One region of the Micrococcus sp. HMSC067E09 genome, then DNA from elsewhere that is predicted to be linked to it. Evidence: predicted binding sites of a transcription regulator. Region 1 holds the regulator's gene; the other holds the start of a gene.
The links. Region 1 encodes LexA, which represses DNA repair genes until DNA is damaged. Its sites were predicted from a motif close to TCGAACANNTGTTCGA; they were not measured.

Region 1 (9,134 bases):
CGCGGCGGCGGAGGCATGAGCATGCACACCCCTTCCTTCCCGACGGCGTCCCACGCCTCCGACGCGCCCGTCCGGCTGACCGCCGTGTCCGGCGGCATGGGCGAGCCGTCCCTCACCACCCGCCTGTCCACGCGCCTTCACGACGCCGCCCGGCGGGAGCTGGAGGCCCACGGCCTCGATGTGGAGACGGCCCAGGTGCCCCTGCGCCCGCTCGCCACGGCGGTGGCACAGGCCCATCTGGGCACGGTCCGCGAACCCCACCTGGACAGGGCGCTGGACACGGTGCTCGCCTCCGACGCCCTCGTGGTGGTCGCCCCCACCTACAAGGCCTCCATGGCCGGGATGGCCCGGGCGTTCTGGGAGCTCGTGGAGGACGGGGCGCTCCGGGGCGTGCCCGTCCTGCTGGCCGCGACCGGCGGCACGGCCCGCCACAGCCTCGTGCTGGACACCTCCCTGCGGCCGCTGTTCGCCCAGCTGGGGGCAACGGCCCTGCCGCGCGGAGTCTTTGCCGCGACGGACGACTGGGGCGGTGGACCGGCCGCGGCGGACGGCGCCGGGGCCCTCGACGTGCGCATCGCAGGCGCCGGAGCAGACCTGGCCCATGCGGTGCTGCGGGAGCGGGCCGCACCCCGACCGCCCGAGGCCTCCGTGAGGCTGCCGACTGCGGACATGCCCACGGCACAGGCACCCTCCCCCACCGAGACACCGTTCGCGGCCATACTGGGAAGGCCCTGACACCGGCAGGGCACGGAACCGTCAGAGCCGGGAGGAGGACCATGGATTCCGTCGATGCCCCGTGGCCGTCGGGCCGCCGCGACGTGTGGCGCTCCTACTTCGAGTCCAGTGCCATGCTGACACAGCGCCTCGAGCAGTCGCTGCGTGCCGAGACGGGCCTGTCCCTGGCGGACTACAACGTCCTGCTCCTGCTCACCGAGGCCCCGGAGCGCCGGCTCCGGATGGGCGAACTCGCCCGGAAGCTCGTGTTCTCACCGTCCCGGCTGACCTATCTGATCGGGTCACTGGCCCGGCGCGGGCTGGTCGTCCGGCAGGACGCCGTGGACGACGGCCGCGGCAAGGAGGCGTCCCTCACCGATGCCGGCGCCCAGGCCTTCCGGCGCGCGGCCGTCCTGCACGCCTGCGACGTGGACGAGCTCTTCCTCGACGCTCTGTCCGAGCAGGACCTGGCCGTCCTGGCACGGGTGTTCGCCCGCCTCGGCCGGCACCTGTCCTGACCGTACGAGGTCCCGGCGCGCGGGCAGCCTTCGCGACGGCCATGCCCTGGCGGTGGACAGACACCCGTTCCGGCCCCGCGCCCGGTGTAGCTCAGCGGCGCACGGTGATCTGCACGGAGTCCGCCCGCTCGGCCAGCAGCGGCAGGTCGGCCAGCAGCATCCGCAGGGTGGTGGTCATCAGGCGCACGGCGGTCTCGTCCGCCCCCTTCTCCGGCATCGCGACGACCTGCAGCTCCGGGCCGGAGCCGCCGCCGTTCATGACCGTGCCGGAGGCGGACTCGGTGGCCACTCCGGTGCCCGGTGCCAGGCCCAGGTTCAGCAGACCGGGAACAAGGTCCGCGACGGAACCGATCTCCTGGGCGATCTGTTGGTCCCAGTAGGACGGGGTCCAGTCCTTCTGCTGGGCCAGCGCCCACACGGCGGGGCGGCGCACCACATAGGTGTGCTCGGCACCGGCGTCCACCACCACGAGCTCACAGCCTTCGTCCACGGCGGACAGGCAGGCGCGCGGCATCCACACCGCCACCGGGCGGGCCTGCGGATTCCAGGCCGTCAGCGCCGGGACGGAGGTGAAGACGGGCAGCGCCTGCCGGCCGTCGGCGGCGCGCATGGTCACCAGGGCGACGTCGGCGGCCTTGTCCCCCTCGGACAGGTCGTGCTCGTGGCCGGAGTGGTCCGCATGGTCGTGCACGTCGGACTCGTCCACGGCCAGGGTCGGCACCACGGCGGCGAAGACGCGGATCCCGGAGAGGACCTTCGTCACGTGCGTCTCGTCCGCCTCGCTGGTCTCCAGCCGAGCCATGACCTCGGTCCACTCGGCCGGGCTGGTGCCGTCGTCCTCGTCGAAGACGTGCAACGGGTTCTTCGACCCCTCGAGGCCGGGCCCGGAGAGGTCCCGCCCCTGCCAGGGGACGCCGGCGGTGTCCGCGGTGTTCTCCCCCGCGGTCTTCTCCCGCATCCGGTCCAGAGCGGCGCGGATGTGTCCCGGCAGCTCGCGGCTGCCCGGCTGCGGGACGTCGACGGTGTGCTCGGTGTCCCCGCCGGTCACTCGGCAGCCTCGAACGGGTGCGCGGCACGGGCCTCGTCCACGGTGGCCCCGGCGGCCACGGCCAGCGCCTGCTCCAGGGAGAAGCGGCCGGCGTAGAGGGCCTTGCCCATGATGGCCCCCTCCACGCCCTGGTCCACCATGGCGGCCAGGGCGGCGACGTCCTCCAGCGAGGAGATCCCGCCGGAGGCCACCACCGGTTTGGTGGTCGCGGCACACATCTGGGCGAGCAGCTCCGTGTTCGGGCCCTTGAGGGTGCCGTCCTTGGTCACGTCGGTGACCACGTAGCGGGAGCACCCGGCCTGCTCGAGGCGCTCGAGGACCTCCCAGAGGTCCCCGCCCTCCTTGGTCCAGCCGCGGGCGGCCAGCACCGTGCCGCGCACGTCCAGGCCGACGGCGATCTGCTCGCCGTACTGCTCGATGACGCGGGCGGTCCACTCCGGGTCCTCCAGCGCCGCGGTGCCGAGGTTCACGCGGGTGGCGCCCATGGCCAGGGCGTTCTCCAGGGAGGCGTCGTCCCGGATGCCGCCGGAGAGCTCGATCTTCACGCCCAGCTCCTCGACGACGCGCTTCATCACGTCCCGGTTGTCGCCGCGGCCGAAGGCGGCGTCCAGGTCCACCAGGTGGATCCACTCGGCGCCGGCGTTCTGCCAGTCCAGGGCGGCGGCCAGCGGGTCGCCGTAGCCGGTGGCGGAGCCGGCCTCGCCCTGGACGAGGCGGACCGCCTGGCCGTCCTGGACGTCCACGGCCGGGAGCAGCTCGAGGGCCTTGCAGGAGGAGGTCATGGGGGTGATCCCTTCTTCGGGGGTTCAGGGGGTGGGACGGACACCACAGGTGGGCGGCCGTCGTCGTGGTTCATGAGGCGGGCCCACAGCCCGCAGACCCGTCAGGGGACGGTGAGGAACGCCGCGGCGATCGCCATCACGGCGAGCACCAGCGCGATCGCGACGGCCCACCATGGGGCGCGCTGGGAACGCAGCGACCAGGCGGCGCCGAGCAGGATGCCGCCGAGGCCGAGGTAGAGGATGGACCAGTACGGCATCAGAGGGACCCCAGCCAGTTGGCCAGCAGCTGCAGGCCGGCGTCCCCGGACTTCTCCGGGTGGAACTGCGTGGCCGAGAGCGGCCCGTTCTCCACGGCCGCCACGAAGTCCGTGCCGTGGTGGGCCCATGTGACCTGCGGCGGCTTCATGGCGGAGATGGACTGGTCGAACTGCCACCTCAGCACGCCGTAGGAGTGGACGAAGTAGAACCGCTCGTCCTCGACGCCGCGGAAGAGCACGGTGTCCTCGGGCGGGCGGACGGTGTTCCAGCCCATGTGCGGCAGCACGTCCGCCTGCAGCTCCTCGACGAGACCGGGCCACTCCCCCATGCCCTCGGTGCGCACGCCGTGCTCCACGCCCTCGTCGAAGAGGACCTGGTGGCCCACGCAGATGCCGAGCACGGGGCGGCCTCCGGCCACGCGGCGGCCGATCCAGCGGGTGCCTCCGGAGGCCGCGAGCGCCTCCATCACGGCGGAGAAGGCGCCGACGCCGGGGACGAGCAGGCCGTCCGCGTTGAGCACGGTGTCCGCGTCGTCGGTCAGCTCCACGGTCGCGCCGGCGCGTTCGACCGCACGGACGGCGGAGTGGACGTTGCCGGAGCCGTAGTCCAGGACGGCGACGGTCGGCCTCACGCCGGGGACGGAGGTCGGGCTCGCCATCAGAGGGCGCCCTTCGTGGACGGGATGTCGTTCACGCGCGGGTCGTCCTCCACGGCGGCGCGCAGGGCGCGGGCGAAGGCCTTGAACTGGGCCTCCACGATGTGGTGCGGGTCCCGGCCGCGCACCACGTCCATGTGCAGACAGATGGAGGCGTGGTAGGTGATCGACTCGAACACGTGACGGGTCATGGAGCCGGTGAAGTGGCCGCCGATCAGGTGGTACTGCTGCCCCTCCGGCTCGCCCTCGTGCACCAGGTACGGCCTGCCGGAGACGTCGACGACGGCGCGCGCCAGCGCCTCGTCCAGCGGCACCGACGCCTCGCCGAACCGACGGATGCCGCGCTTGTCCCCGAGGGCGGCCTTGAGGACCTCTCCGAGGGTGATGGCGACGTCCTCGACCGTGTGGTGCACGTCGATGTGAGTGTCGCCCGTGGCCCGGACGGTCAGGTCCATCTGCGAGTGCTTGCACAGCGCCGTGAGCATGTGGTCGTAGAACGGCACGGTGGTGGAGATCTCGGCGGTGCCGGTGCCGTCGAGGTCCATCTCGACGTACACGTCCGACTCGCTGGTGGTGCGCTGCATGCGGGCGCGGCGTCCGGAGACGAGCTCTGCTGCCACGGCGGTCCTCTCTGGGTGCGGTCGCCGGCGACGGGCCGGGCGATCGGGCGGTTCGGGGAATCGCCTCCCATCGTACGGAGGCGGGCGGTGCGGTGCCGCCTCGGTCTCAGCGGCCGAGCACCTCGGCCAGTGCAGTGAGGAACGCGGTGGTCTCCTCCTCGGTGCCGGCGGTGACGCGCAGATGGTGCGGGATGCCCACGTCCCGGACGAGCACGCCGCGCTCCAGCAGGCCCTGCCAGACGGCGTGCGCGTCCTCGAGGCCGCCGAAGAACACGAAGTTCGAGTCCGAGACGGCCGGGGTGAGGCCGTAGTCGCGGAGGGTGTCCACGATCCGGTCGCGCTGCACCTTGATCTCCTCCACGGTCTCCAGGAGTGCGTCCACGTGCTGCAGGGCCGCGTTGGCGGTCGCCTGGTTCACGGCGGAGAGGTGGTAGGGCAGGCGCACAAGGCGAAGCGCGTCGCAGACCGCCGGGTCCGCGGCCATGTAGCCGAGGCGGACGCCGGCGAGGGCGAAGGCCTTGGACATGGTGCGGGTGACGACCAGGCGCGGGCGGCCCTCGAGCAGGGTGAGGGCCGGCTCGGTGCCGGCGAGGGCGAACTCGGCGTAGGCCTCGTCCACCACGACCATGGCGGCCGGGCCGCCCGCGGCCGCGACCTCCTCCGTGGCGTCGTAGACGGCGCGGATGGTGTCCAGGGACAGCGCGGTGCCGGTCGGGTTGTTCGGGGACGCCAGGAACACGAGGTTCGGGCGGTGGCCGCGGATGCAGGCCGCGGCGTGCTCGGCGGAGAGCGCGTAGTCCGCGGCGCGGCCGCCGTCGATGAACTCGGTGTCCGTGCCGGAGGCCAGCAGCGGATACATGGAGTAGGAGGGCAGGAAGCTCAGCACGGAGCGGCCCGGGCCGCCGAAGGCCTGCAGGATCTGCTGGAGGACCTCATTGGAGCCGTTGGCCGCCCAGAGGTGCTCCGGGGTGAGGCCGTGGCCGAGGTAGTCCGCCAGACGCTCGCGCAGCTCCACGAACTCACGGTCCGGGTAGCGGTTGAGACCGCCGGCGACCCGGGCGACCGACTGCACGATGGCGTCGGCCACGATCGGAGGCACCGGATGCGTGTTCTCGTTGGTGTTCAGCGCGACGGTGACGTCCAGCTGGGGCGCACCGTAGGGACTCTGCCCCTTCAGGGACTCGCGGAGCGGGAGGGCGTCCAGATCGGTCATGGCGATCAGTCTAGGAACCGCCGCCGCCGGCGGCCGCCGCGTGACGCCCGAGGGCGCGGGCAGCGACAGAGGGGGAAGCACGCCGGGCGGCGGCGGGGTCTGGAGCAGGCCTGTGATCAGCCGGGAGCCGCGGGATCGTTCCTGCGCAAGAGGAGGACATGAAGGGATCGGGGGGCACGACGTGCAGGGATCCAGCCGGTGCAGTCGGCCATGGCCGGCACGGGCGGGTCAGTCGGCCATGGCCGGCACGAACGGGTCAGTCGGCCATGGCCGGCACGAAGAGGTCGTCGCCGGTCTCGAGGGTGCGGCCCTCGAGGCCGTTGAGCTCGGTGATGCGTTCCATGGTGGCGAAGCGGTCGGCCGCCGGATCCACACGGCCGGCGATGTCCCACAGGTTGTCACCGGGCATCACGGTGACCTTCTCCAGCTCCGCGCCGGCCTGATTGGAGGACACGGCCGCCGGGGACAGGGTGATGGACAGGGCCGTGGCCGCCAGAGCGGTGAGCACGGCCGCGAGCACCATCACGGGCAGGCCGCGCAGGACGAAGCGGCCGCGGCGGTTCAGCCGCCAGTCGGCAGCCTGGACGGTGCCGGTGCGGGTGACGGAGCGGGTGCGAGCGTTCATGGTGCTGCCTTGCCTTTCCACCTGCCGGAGCAGGCTGTTCGAACATCCGTTCGATCTGTTCGAACACTTTTCTAGCACACGTCTTCGAGACGCGCCATGCCGAGTTCGAACATATCTTTGAACCGGTCGGTCTCCTGGGCTACGGTCGAGCCACGGGTTCCGCCCGTGGACGACCCTCTCCAGGTGACGCCGGACAGCAGACCACGAGGGGCGGACACGATAGGGAACACCGCCGACGCCGCCGAGCAGGAACGGACCGCCATGGCCACTCCTCAGCCCCCTGAGCACCCCACCGGGACGCCGCAGACCCTCACGCCGCGCCAGCGCGCGATCGTGGAGACGATCCGCGCGTCCATCGCCGAGCACGGCTACCCGCCGTCCATGCGCGAGATCGGCGACGCCGCCGGCCTGGGCTCACTCTCCTCCGTGAAGCACCAGCTCACCCGCCTCGAACAGTTCGGCTACCTGCGCCGCCACCCGGGCCGCCCCCGTGCCCTCGAGGTGCTGCGGGACGAGGACGGGACACTCCTGGCCGCCTCCGGCGAGGCCGCCGGTGAGGCCGCAGCCGGCGCGACGTCCGCCGACGGCGACGCCGTGGTCTCGGCGCTGCCCACGTGGCACACCGGCACGGAGGAGGGAGACTCCGTCCCCGTGCCGTGGGTCGGCCGCATCGCCGCCGGTGGGCCGATCCTCGCCGACCAGCAGGTCGAGGACGTCATGGCACTGCCCCGCCGCCTCACCGGCGAGGGCGAGCTGTTCATGCTCAAGGTCTCCGGCGACTCGATGGTGGACGCCGCCATCTGCGACGGCGACTGGGTGGTGGTCCGCCGCCAGAACACCGCCGTGAACGGGGACATCGTCGCCGCCCTGCTGGACGACGAGGCCACCGTGAAGACCTTCCGCCAGCGCGACGGCCACACCTGGCTGCTGCCGCAGAACACCGCCTACGAGCCGATCCTGGGAGACCACGCCACGATCATGGGCCGCGTCGTCACCGTGCTCCGCGCCCTCTGAGCCGCACCGCCCGGCGCCACGAAGCCTCTCACCCGGAATCCGGGTGAGGGGCTTCGTGCAGGTGAGGAGCCGTCGTCGGGAAGGCGGCGTCAGCCGTCCTGATCCACGGACGCGGCGAGGCGGCCGAGGACGCCTTCCACCACCGTCGGGTCCGTGGTGCGCCAGAAGTCCGGCAGGGCCGAGGCGAGGAAGCCGCCGTAGCGGGCGGTGGCCAGACGGGAGTCGAGCACGGCCACCACGCCCCTGTCTTGCACGGAGCGGATGAGACGGCCGGCGCCCTGGGCCAGGCGGATGGCGGCGTGGGTGGCGGAGACCGCCATGAACCCGTTGCCGCCGTGGCTGCTGATCGCACGGGTGCGGGCCAGGGAGAGCGGGTCGTCCGGACGTGGGAACGGGATGCGGTCGATCACCACCAGGCGCAGCGAGGGGCCCGGGACGTCCACGCCCTGCCAGAGGCTCATGGTGCCGAACAGGCAGGTATCCGGCTCCTCGGCGAACTGCTTGACCAGCGCGGAGAGGGTGGCGTCGCCCTGGCAGAGGATCTCGATGTCCTTCCCGCACCGGCGGCGCATGGCCTCGGCGGCGTCCTCGGCGGCCCGGCGGGAGGAGAACAGGCCCAGCGCCCCGCCGCGGGAGGCGGTGATGAGCCGCTCGAGCTCGTCCAGGGACTCCTCGGAGGCGAAGCGGCCCGGCTTAGGAAGGTGGCGAGCCACGTAGAGCACCCCCTGCCGCGGATAGTCGAAGGGACTGCCGACGTCCGCGACCGTGAACCTCGGCGCGTCTGGTCCGGCCAGGCCCACGTCCCCGGCCACGGAGTCGAAGCGGCGCTCGCCCGTGCCCACGGTCAGGGTGGCGGAGGTGAGCACAGTGGTGGCGGCGCCGAACAGCCCCTCGCGCAGCTTGCCGGCCACCGAGAGCGGGGCCACGTAGAGCTGGGGCGGGTCCTCCTCGTTGCCGGGCTGCCAGCCGACTCCGGGCTCGAAGTGGCCGGGACGGGTGGCCCAGACGACCTCCGGGAAGTCGGCCTCGGGCCGTGCGGCGAGCATCCGCTCGGTCACCTCGAGCACGTCCAGAGCGCGGGCCCGGGCCATCTGACGGCCGCCGTCGGTCTCGGTCTCCTTGCCGGTGCCGAGGTCGGACAGGCACTGCCGGACGGCGGCGAGCACGGCGTTGAGCGCGGTCTCCTGCGCGTCGTCCAGGCCGGTGGCCAGCAGCCCGGAGGGGCAGGGGGTGAAGGCGGCGTCCAGGCTCGCTGCGGCGGAGACGAGGTCCTCCACGGCCACGGTGCCGTGGCGGCGCAACGACGTGGCCGCTCCCAGCACGATCGAGCCGGACAGCTGCCCGGTGACCGCGCCGGTGACCCGGTCCTGCAGCTCATGGGCCTCGTCCACGATCACCGCCGAGTACTCCGGCAGCACGGCCAGGCCCTCGAAAGCGGAGATCGCGAGCATCGCGTGGTTGGTGACCACCACGTCCGCGTCGGCGGCGTTGGCGCGGGCGCGCTCGGAGAAGCATTCTTCGGCCACGGGGCACTTGGAGGCGCCGAGGCAGTCGGTCGCGGAGACCGAGACCTGCCGCCAGGCGCGGTCCGTGACGGGGACCTCGAGGTCGTCCCGGTCACCGGTCTCCGTCTGCTCGGCCCACGTGCGCAGGTACACGACCTCGCGCCCGAGGGAGGTGGTGGGAC
Region 2 (9,134 bases), on a different contig from region 1:
GTTCGCGACCTTCGTCCAGACCCCGCTGCAGCGGCTGCGTGAGGCCGGCCGGGACGGCCCCTGGCTCGGCACCGTGCTGGTGGCCAACGGGCTGGTGATGCCGGTGTTCGCCCTGTGCCTGGTGGCCGGGGTGGAGGTGTTCGGCAGAGTGCTCGTGGGCTCCGAGGCCCAGGTGACGGCCCTGGCGCTGGGACTGCTGCTGGTGCTCGCGGTGCCGTGCACGGACTGGTTCCTGACGTTCTCCTACCTGTCCTGGGGAGACCGGGCCGCGGCTGTGGTCATCACCCCCGTGAACCTGGTGCTGCAGCTGGTGAGCCTGCCCGTGTGGGTGTGGCTGTTCACGGTGCTGTGGGGAGGCATCGGCGCGGGCGTCGGAGGCGCCGGAGGGGGACTGCCGGGCCTCGGGGCGGCGCTGCTGAGCCCGGGCGTGATCACCGGGGCCGTGCTGGTGGTGCTGGTGCCGCTCGGAGCCGCCGCGTTCTTCGAGCGGTCGCTGCAGCGCTCGCCGGTGGGCGAGGCGCGGCGTGCGCGGCTGGCCCGCTGGCCGATCCCGCTGCTGACCGCCGTGGTCTTCCTCGTGGCCGCCGGCAGTGCGCCGGCGGTGGCCGAGGCGTCCGGCGTGCTCTGGGTCGGCGCGCTGGTGTGCGTGGTCTACCTCGGCGGCGCGGTGCTGGCCGGGACCGTGGCCGGGGACATCGCCGGACTGCCGCGCCCACAGCGCCGCACCCTCGTGTGCACGCTCGGCACGAGGAACTCGTTCGTGGTGCTGCCGATCGCCGTGGCGCTGCCGGCCGGCTGGGAACTGGCCGGTGCGGCGATCGTGGCGCAGTCGCTCGTCGAGCTGCTCGGCATGGGTCTGGTCAGCCGCTGGATGGCGGCCCGCGCGGTGCGGGGAGAGGAGGCGGCGCCGGCGCTGTGAGCAACGGCTCGGTCCCGGTCGGCTGGGCGCGGCTCGGTCCCGGCCTGCAGGGCGCGGCCCCCGTCCCCTCGAGGAGGGGACGGGGGCCGTCGTCGTGGCGGGACGCGCGTCAGCGCGCGGCGAGGATCAGCGCACGGTGAAGTCGATCGACTCGGTGTGGCGCTCGCCGTTGAGGTCCGTCACGGTGACCTCGGCGGTGTGCTCGCCGGCGGTCAGGTCCGACGGCAGCGGCAGGCGCCACAGGTGCATGGTGCGGTCGGCGAGGGAGCCGCCGTGCACCAGCTGCTCCTGGGCCGCAGTCGGGTCCGAGTACTCGGCGCCCACGCGGACCTCCTCGCCGTCCATCTCCTGGGTGCGGGTCGCGGGGACCGGTTCAGCTCCGTCCACGCTGACCTCGACCCGGGTGCCGGTGGCGCCCATGAACACGTTGGCGGTCAGCCAGGTTCCGGCCAGGTCCTCGGCGGCCACGGTGTGCGGGTCCGCCAGCGGCTTGGCGCCGCCCTTCTTGGCGTGGTCCTGGTTGGCCTCGAACCACTCGCGGTAGGCCGGGGTGTTCAGGCCGAGGCTCATCTGGTCGGAGCCGTCGTCGCCGCGGACGGTGAAGCGGGAGGCGATGCCCTCGGCGGTCAGGTCCAGGGTGACCACGCCGGGCAGGGCGCCGTCGCGCTGGGCGGCCAGCGGGTACCGGCCCCCGTCCACGAGGCGTCCGGAGTACCAGTCGCCGGAGATCGCGCCGGCCACCAGGTGGTCGAACGGCAGCCCGTCGATGCCGAACAGGTCCTTCCACCCGGCCACGAGGTCGCCGGCGCGCAGGTTCTCGGTGGAGTGGGTGTGGCCGCCGACCGTGATGACCTCACGGCCCTCGAGCAGCTCGTAGATCTCGGGCACCTGGTCGATCGAGTGGGTGGCCGAGGTGCTGTCCGCGAAGGACATCAGCGGCACGTGGGTGCCCAGCACGATCTTCTTGTCCTTCGGGGTCGCGGCGATGTCCTGGCGCAGCCACTCCATCTGGCGCTCGTCGATCGAGCCGTTGTAGCCGCTGGAGTCTGCGAGCGGGTACTCCACGGAGGACAGGGCGACCACGTGGGCGTCACCGACGTCGTAGGAGTAGTACTCGGGCCCGAGGGCGGCGCGGAAGCTGTCGAAGGCGTGCTCGGAGTCCGGGGCGTCGAAGTCCAGGTCGTGGTTGCCGGGCAGGAACCAGGCCGGGCCGTTGAGCATGGAGGACAGCTCACGTGACTGCGGGTACAGGTCCGGGCGGTCGCCCACGATGTCGCCGATGAACAGGATGCCGCAGTCCGTGTAGTCGGTGCGCTCGGCCAGGTCCGCGAACGCGCCGGAGCGGGCGTACTCCACCTCCTGCTCGGTGTAGGTCTGGACGTCGCCGCCGATCAGGCAGCGCTGGTCCTCCTCGGCCATGCGCTCGTCCGCCACCACCGGGAAGTTCACGGCGGCCGGGAGCTCGCCGGTCGGGGCGATGCCGCCGTGCTCCAGCTCCGGGGAGCCGTCCGGCAGGTGGTGGTAGTGGAACTGCGGGACGTTGTCCGCGTCCACCGGGACGCGGTAGCCGGTCGGCTGGGTGACGAAGACCGTCATGTTGTCCCGGACGGGCAGCTCGTAGCGGCCGTGCTTGTCCGTGAGGACGACGTCCTCGCCGTTGGAGACGCGCACACCGGCCAGGCCCTTCTCCGAGGGGTGGCGGCGGGAGTCGCGGTCCGCGTCCACGAAGACGCGGCCGGTGAGCACGTTCGGGTCCTTCGGGCGGGAGTCGTGCGGGGTGCGGCGCACGTCTACCTGACCGCGGTAGGCGTCACGGTCCCAGTCGAACTCCTCCGGGGTGCCGGGGTGGTGCGGGTGCTTCGGTCCCTTGCCCGGGTGCTCCGGGTGGACCGGGTGCGGGTTCTTCGGCCCCTTGCCGGGGTGCTCCGGGTGGACCGGGTGCGGGCGGTGCTGCGGGGAGGAGGCCGGAGCGGCCGCAGCGCCGGCGGACTCGCTCTCGGCGACGGCGGACGGGGCGATGACGGCTGCGGAGAGCAGTCCGCCGGTCAGGGTCAGGGCGAGGGCTCCGGCGCCGAGGCGGCGGACGCAGGCGGTGGTCTTCACGATGTACCTCTGTTCTGCGGTTCTGTCGTCGGGGACAGCCCCGGGGCACGCGCCGTGAAGCGCGCCGTTCCCTCCGGCGTAACCCCCGCACGCCCCGGCGCGACATCGAGCCTGACAGCACGGTGTGACGTGTCGGTGACGGTCGGATGAAGGGCACCGCACCGGCCCCCGACGCCCCAGTGACGCTTATCGTGTCCGGCCGCCTCCGTAGCTTCGGGGAAGCGATTCGAACACATGTTCGAGTAGCATGGTGGGTGCGGCCTTCCCAGCGCTTCCCGTCCAGGGCCCCTCGGGGCCTGCCGCTCCCACCGCCCGACGGCATCCCGCCGTCGGGTCCGCACACGCCGGTCCGCCGGCAGAACCGAGCAGGGAATCAGGGAGAAGACCATGGGAATCTTCACGCAGTCCGTCGCCGTGGAGTGCGCGCAGGACGGCACGCCGCACCGGCTCCGCTGGAACGGTCGGGACTACGCGCTCGCCGAGCGTCCGGTGCGCTGGTACGAGCGCCGCCGCTGGTGGGCCGAGGAGCACCGGGCCGAGAAGGGCCGTGGCGCCGGCCTCGTGGACCACGAGATCTGGCGCCTCCAGGTCCGGCTCGCCCGTGCCGGCAACGCTCCGCTGCAGACCGTGGACGTCGCCCATCACCTGGACTCCGGCCGCTGGCGTCTGATCCGCATCCACGGCGGGGTCTGCCTGCCCCTCGTGGCCACCGCCTAGCCCGCACCTGTCCGCCGCCCCGTGAGGTGCGGGCCTTCGCCCGCCCGTCCTTCCCGACGCCGGCCCCTTCCCTCCGTCGTCCGCCTCACCCACGCCTGTCCGCGCTTCCCGTCGCGCTCTGTCCGTGCTTCCCGCCGCCCGGTCCGTCCGCCGTCATCGGGCGGTGCCGGTTCCGTCGAACAGGAGTGTCAGCATGACCGAGACCGCCGAGCCCTTCGCCCACCTGCAGGTCGCCAGCGCCTTCAGCGCGCACTACGGAGCGTCCTGGCCCGCCGAACTCGTCGCCGCCGCGGCCGCCGACGGGCAGCGCCTGCTCGCCTGCACCGACCGCGACGGCCTCTACGGCATGGCCAAGCACGTCTCCGCGTGCAGGCAGCACGGGATCGCCCCGATCGTCGGCGTGGACCTCGCCGTCACCTGGGCAGACCTGCCGCCGGGGGAGCGGCCGGGGACGCAGGAGCCGGGGGCCGAAGCCGGCCGCGTGGTGATCCTGGCCCGCGGCGGCTGCGGGGGCTCCGGGTACGCTGCGCTGTGCCGGGTGGTCTCGGCGGCGCACGCCCGCACCACGGGCGGCGCCGGCGGCGGTGCCCCGGTGCTCACGGTCGCCGAGCTGGCCGCGGCCGCCGCCGGACCGGTGCCCACCGCGGCGGACCCGAAGAACCCGCCGACGCCCGAGCTGTTCGTCCTGCTCGGCCCGGACTCGGACGTCGGCCGGCACCTGGCCCGCCGCCGCTGGAACGCCGGCCTGCAGGGGCTGCGCCGCTGGAAGGCCGCTCTGCCCGCCCGCAGCCTGCACGTCAACGCGGTCAGCCACCTCTCCGCACCCGGGCGGCGGTGCGACACCGGGCACGCCGTGAAGATGGTCCGCGCCGCCGCGCAGGTCCGGGTGCCCGCCGTGCTCACCAACGCCGTCCGCTACGCCGCCCCGGACGGGGCCGCCACCGCCGACGTCCTGGACGCCGTCCGGGCCCTCAGCGCTCTGGACGGGGCGCACGACCTGCAGCCCAACGGCCAGGGATGGCTCAAGCCCACCGCGGCCATGCGGCAGATCGCCGCCGAGGTCGCGGACGCCGCGGACATCCGCCCTGCAGCCCTGCTCGCGGCCACCCAGGCCTTGGCCGAGGCCTGTGCCGTGGACCCTGCCGAGGACCTCGGATGGGGGCGGCCGCGTGTTCCGGAGGCGGCCGTCGTCGGGATCGAGGGGGACCCGGCACGGGTGCTGCGGGAGCGGACCCTGGCGGGGGTGGCCGACCGCTACCCGGACCTGTTCACGGGCACGGCCTTCGCCGCCACGGCGGCCGGCCGGGAGCTCGAGGAGCGTGTGGAGCACGAGCTCGGGATCATCTCCCGGCTCGGGTTCTCCGGGTACTTCCTCACGGTGGCCGAGGTGGTGCGGATGATCGAGGGCCGCGGCGTGCGCGTGGCGGCTCGGGGCTCGGGAGCGTCCTCGCTGGTCAACCACGCCCTGCGGATCTCGCACGTGGACCCCATGGCGCAGGGGCTGCTCATGGAGCGGTTCCTCTCGGACGACCGCTCGACCCTGCCGGACATCGACATCGACGTGGAGTCCGCCCGCCGCCACGAGGTCTACCGGGCGCTGTTCGAACGGTTCGGACAGCAGCGCACCACCCTGATGAGCATGCAGAACGCCTACCGGGCCCGCGGCGCCGTGCGGGACGCCGGGCTCGCCCTGGGCATGCCGGACCCGGAGGTGGACGCGGTGGCCAAGCAGCTGTGGCGGTTCTCCGCCTCCCACTTCCGCGACGCCCTCGAGCGCATGCCGGAGCTGCGCGGCTTCGCCGAGCGCCTCGAGTCCGGGCGCCGCGAGGGCAGCCGGCAGCTGGACCTGCTCGTGGACCTCACCGAGCGCCTGGACCGGCTGCCGCGGCACATCTCCATGCACCCGTGCGGCGTGATCCTCGGGGACGCCTCCCTGCTGAAGCGCACCCCCGTGCAGCCCTCCGGCCTCGGCCTGCCCATGAGCCAGTTCGACAAGCACGACATGGACCCCATGGGCATGCTCAAGCTCGACGTCCTCGGCGTCCGCATGCAGTCCGCCATCGCCTACGCCCTCCAGGAGGTCGCCCGCACCACCGGCGAGCAGGTGGACCTCGAGCAGGTTCCCTTGGACGACCCCGCCACCTACGAGATGATCCGCACCACCCACACGCTCGGCTGCTTCCAGATCGAGTCCCCGGGCCAGCGGGAGCTGATCGGCAAGCTCGCCCCGGAGCGGTTCGAGGATCTCATCGTGGACATCTCCCTGTTCCGCCCCGGCCCCATGCAGTCGGACATGGTGCGCCCCTTCCTGGAACAGCGGCACGGGTGGGCGCCGGCCCACTACCCGCACCCGGACCTCGTTCCCGTGCTCGCCGAGACCCACGGGGTCACCGTGTTCCACGAGCAGGTGCTGCGCACCTTCGACGTCATGACCGGCTGCGGCCTTGCCAAGGCCGACGAGCTCCGCCGTCTCATCGGCTCCGACGCCGAGACCCGTGTGGAGGAGTTCTTCCGCTCCCGGGCCCTGTCCCGCGGCTACAGCCTCGACGTCATCGACGAGGTCTGGGCCACCCTCCACGCCTTCGGCTCCTTCGGGTTCTGCAAGGCGCACGGGGCGGCGTTCGCAGTGCCCACCTACCACTCGGCCTGGCTGAAGACGCACCACCCGGAGGCGTTCATGGCCGCGATCCTCGAGCACGACCCCGGCATGTACCCCGCCCGTCTCATGATCGCCGAGGCCCGCCGCATGGGCATCCCCGTGCTCCCCGTGGACGTGAACCGCTCCTCCGACCACGTCCGCGTCGAATGGGTGCCGGACCATCCCGAGCTCGGACTGCCGCCCCGCGATGGAGGCCACGGGGGAACGCCCGAGACCCTCTTCCCGACGACGGCACCCGCCTCCGCCGGTGGGCCGGCAGGAGGGGGTGAGGCGGCCGTCGTCGGGGAACCGCCTGTGCCGGGACCGTCTGCGCAGGAGGCGTCTGCACAGGGGGCGTCTGCACAGGGGGCATCTGGGCAGGGGGCGTCTGCGCAGGGGGCCTCCCGCGGGCCGGGACGCTGGGGGATCCGTCTGCCGATGAGCGCGCTGTCCGGGCTGAGCGAGGCCGAGGTGCGGCGGCTCGTGGACGGGAGGCCCTACATGAGCCTGGCCGACGTGCGCGACCGTGCCCGGCCGACCGCCCGCAATCTCGAACGGCTCGCGCAGCTCGGGGCGCTGGACTGCCTGCTGCCGCCGGGCGGGGCCTCGCGCACGGACCTCGTGCACCATCTGGAGATGCAGCACTCCGCCGGCTACGGCTCGGGTCCGGGGCGGCTCGCCACGACGTCCCGGAAGGCGCGGCCGCGGCAGGTGGACGGGCAGCTGTCCCTGGACCTGCCGGATGTGGAGCTGCAGTCGCTGACGCCGATGTTCCCGTCCCCGCGGAACGCGGACCGGGTGCGCACCGAGCTCGACCTCACCGCCCTCGACGTCACCGCACACCTCATGGACTCCCACGCCCCCTACCTGGAGGCGCTCGGGGTGACGAAGGCGGAGCGGCTGCTCTCGCTGCGGTCCCAGTCGCGGGTGCTGGTCGCAGGGGTGCGCGTGGCCACCCAGACACCGCCGATGCGCAGTGGCCGGCGCGTCGTGTTCGTCTCCGTGGACGACGGCACCGGCTGTGTGGACACCTCCTTCTTCACCGAGGCCCAGCACGCCTCGGGGGAGATGCTGTTCTCCTCCCGGCTGCTGCTGATCGAGGGGACCGTGCGCCGCACCGGAGCGAAGGCCGTGTCCGTGCAGGCCGTGCGCGCCTGGGACCTCCACCGGCCCGAGACCCTGCCCGACCCCGACTACCTCGACTCCACCCGCGATGCCTGGGCCCGCTGGCTCCGGGCAGACCGGGAGGCTGCTCGGCGGCGGGCGGCGGAGAGGGACGGTGTGCTGGTCGGCGCACGAGCCCACCCCGGCCGCCTGCCGGAGGTGCCCCACCATGCGACGGGCCACTGGCCCGTCAAGGCCGACGTCGGCCGGGTCGCCCGCGACCTCGACGTCGCCCTCGCCGGCGCCCGGGCTGGCGGCGAGCTGCCCTGGCCGGTCCGCAGGTCCGATGACCGTGCCGTCCCGGTGCCCCACCCGGACACCTGGGAGCTGCTTCCGACGCCGGACGGCTGACCGGGGTGCGTGCCGGCCGGGACGCAGGGTCTTGTCCGCAGGAGACGTCAGGACAGTGCGGGCCCGGCCGCCGGTGGCGCTTATCGTGTCCGGCCCGGATGTTCGAATGTATGGACGAAGGGAGGTGGGGTGCATGGCACTCGCAACAGAGACGAGGAACAAGGCCGGGGACGAGCGGCCACCCGGTACCGTGCGCCCCGGAAGTCTTCGGGACCGGCGTGATCCCCGCGCCCGCCACTTCCCGAACATGCCCATGGCCCACGAGGTCGCCGTCGCACAGCGATTGGCCGACCACGTGGTGCGCCGGCTCGAAGGGCCGGACTGGTGGGCCACCGGAGAGCAGGAGGACCTGCCCGAGCTGATCTCAGACGTCGAACGGCTGGCTCGGACCGTGGCGGCGGCCCAGGCGATGCTGGCCGGACACGTCGCGAAGGCGCACGAGAACGAGGCCGACCGCGAGGAGATCCTCGGTGTGCCCCGGGGCAAGAGCGCCCACCGGGATGCCGCCGACTACCTCCGCAGCACCCTGCGCGTGGATCGCCGCGAGGCGAAGCGGCGCATCGCGCGGGCGGCCGCGACCCGTGAGCAGCAGGCCTTCGTCACCGCGCCGGCGACCCCGCCGCAGCTGCCGGCCGTCGCCGCGACGATGAGCCGCGGGCACGTGGACCCCGCTGCCGGCGACGTGGTGGTCAAGACCCTCACCGAGGCGCGCACAGACGCCCGTCTCGCCGGAGTGCCGGACACCGAGGCGGACGCCATGATCGCCAGCGCCGACCGGCTCCTGTCCGAGCAGCTCACCCGTCTCGACGCCGACTCGATCCGCCGTCTCTGCCAGCGCTGGCGCCAGAACGTGGACGCCGTCGTGATGCCGGACCACGGTGCGCCCACAGAGGCCGAGCTCAACGCTGCGCAGGGCATGTTCTACCGGGGCCGACGTCGGGGGCTCCACCGGTGGGAGCTGCTCGTCACCGACGCACAGAACGAGGTGCTGCAGACCCTCGCGTCAGCGGCCACCAACCCTCGGGCCGACCGGGAGGCCGGCGGTGGCCGGTCCAGCAGCCGAGCGGCCGCCGCACCGCACACCGATCTGCACACCGATCCGCACACCGATCCGCGGACCCGCGGCCAGAAGCAGGCCGACACCGTGATCAGCGCCCTGCAGTCGGCCCTCGCGCACGCCGGCTCCGACGTGCTTCCGAGCAGCGGCGGTCACCGTCCCCAGCTGCTCGTCACCATCGACTA

Region 2: a site for LexA is predicted at 7,995-8,010, ahead of HMPREF2863_RS11830 (HNH endonuclease signature motif containing protein). Genes of this name have one in related genera too.

The regions. Positions count from the first base shown of each region.
Region 1 is NZ_KV809446.1:35,175-44,308, reverse strand. Features, by position in the region: gene HMPREF2863_RS08205 (LLM class flavin-dependent oxidoreductase) at 1-19, shown strand, start outside; gene HMPREF2863_RS08200 (CE1759 family FMN reductase) at 22-735, shown strand; gene HMPREF2863_RS08195 (MarR family winged helix-turn-helix transcriptional regulator) at 777-1,232, shown strand; gene HMPREF2863_RS08190 (SseB family protein) at 1,324-2,280, opposite strand; gene priA (bifunctional 1-(5-phosphoribosyl)-5-((5-phosphoribosylamino)methylideneamino)imidazole-4-carboxamide isomerase/phosphoribosylanthranilate isomerase PriA) at 2,277-3,062, opposite strand; gene HMPREF2863_RS12080 (hypothetical protein) at 3,164-3,319, opposite strand; gene hisH (imidazole glycerol phosphate synthase subunit HisH) at 3,319-3,978, opposite strand; gene hisB (imidazoleglycerol-phosphate dehydratase HisB) at 3,978-4,559, opposite strand; gene HMPREF2863_RS08170 (histidinol-phosphate transaminase) at 4,702-5,808, opposite strand; gene HMPREF2863_RS08165 (LysM peptidoglycan-binding domain-containing protein) at 6,065-6,433, opposite strand; gene lexA (transcriptional repressor LexA) at 6,695-7,447, shown strand; gene HMPREF2863_RS08150 (ATP-dependent DNA helicase) at 7,537-9,134, opposite strand, start outside.
Region 2 is NZ_KV809440.1:8,049-17,182, reverse strand. Features, by position in the region: gene HMPREF2863_RS06640 (arsenic resistance protein) at 1-919, shown strand, start outside; gene HMPREF2863_RS06635 (calcineurin-like phosphoesterase C-terminal domain-containing protein) at 1,046-3,022, opposite strand; gene HMPREF2863_RS06630 (DUF6504 family protein) at 3,410-3,739, shown strand; gene HMPREF2863_RS06625 (DNA polymerase III subunit alpha) at 3,933-7,892, shown strand; gene HMPREF2863_RS11830 (HNH endonuclease signature motif containing protein) at 8,026-9,134, shown strand, end outside.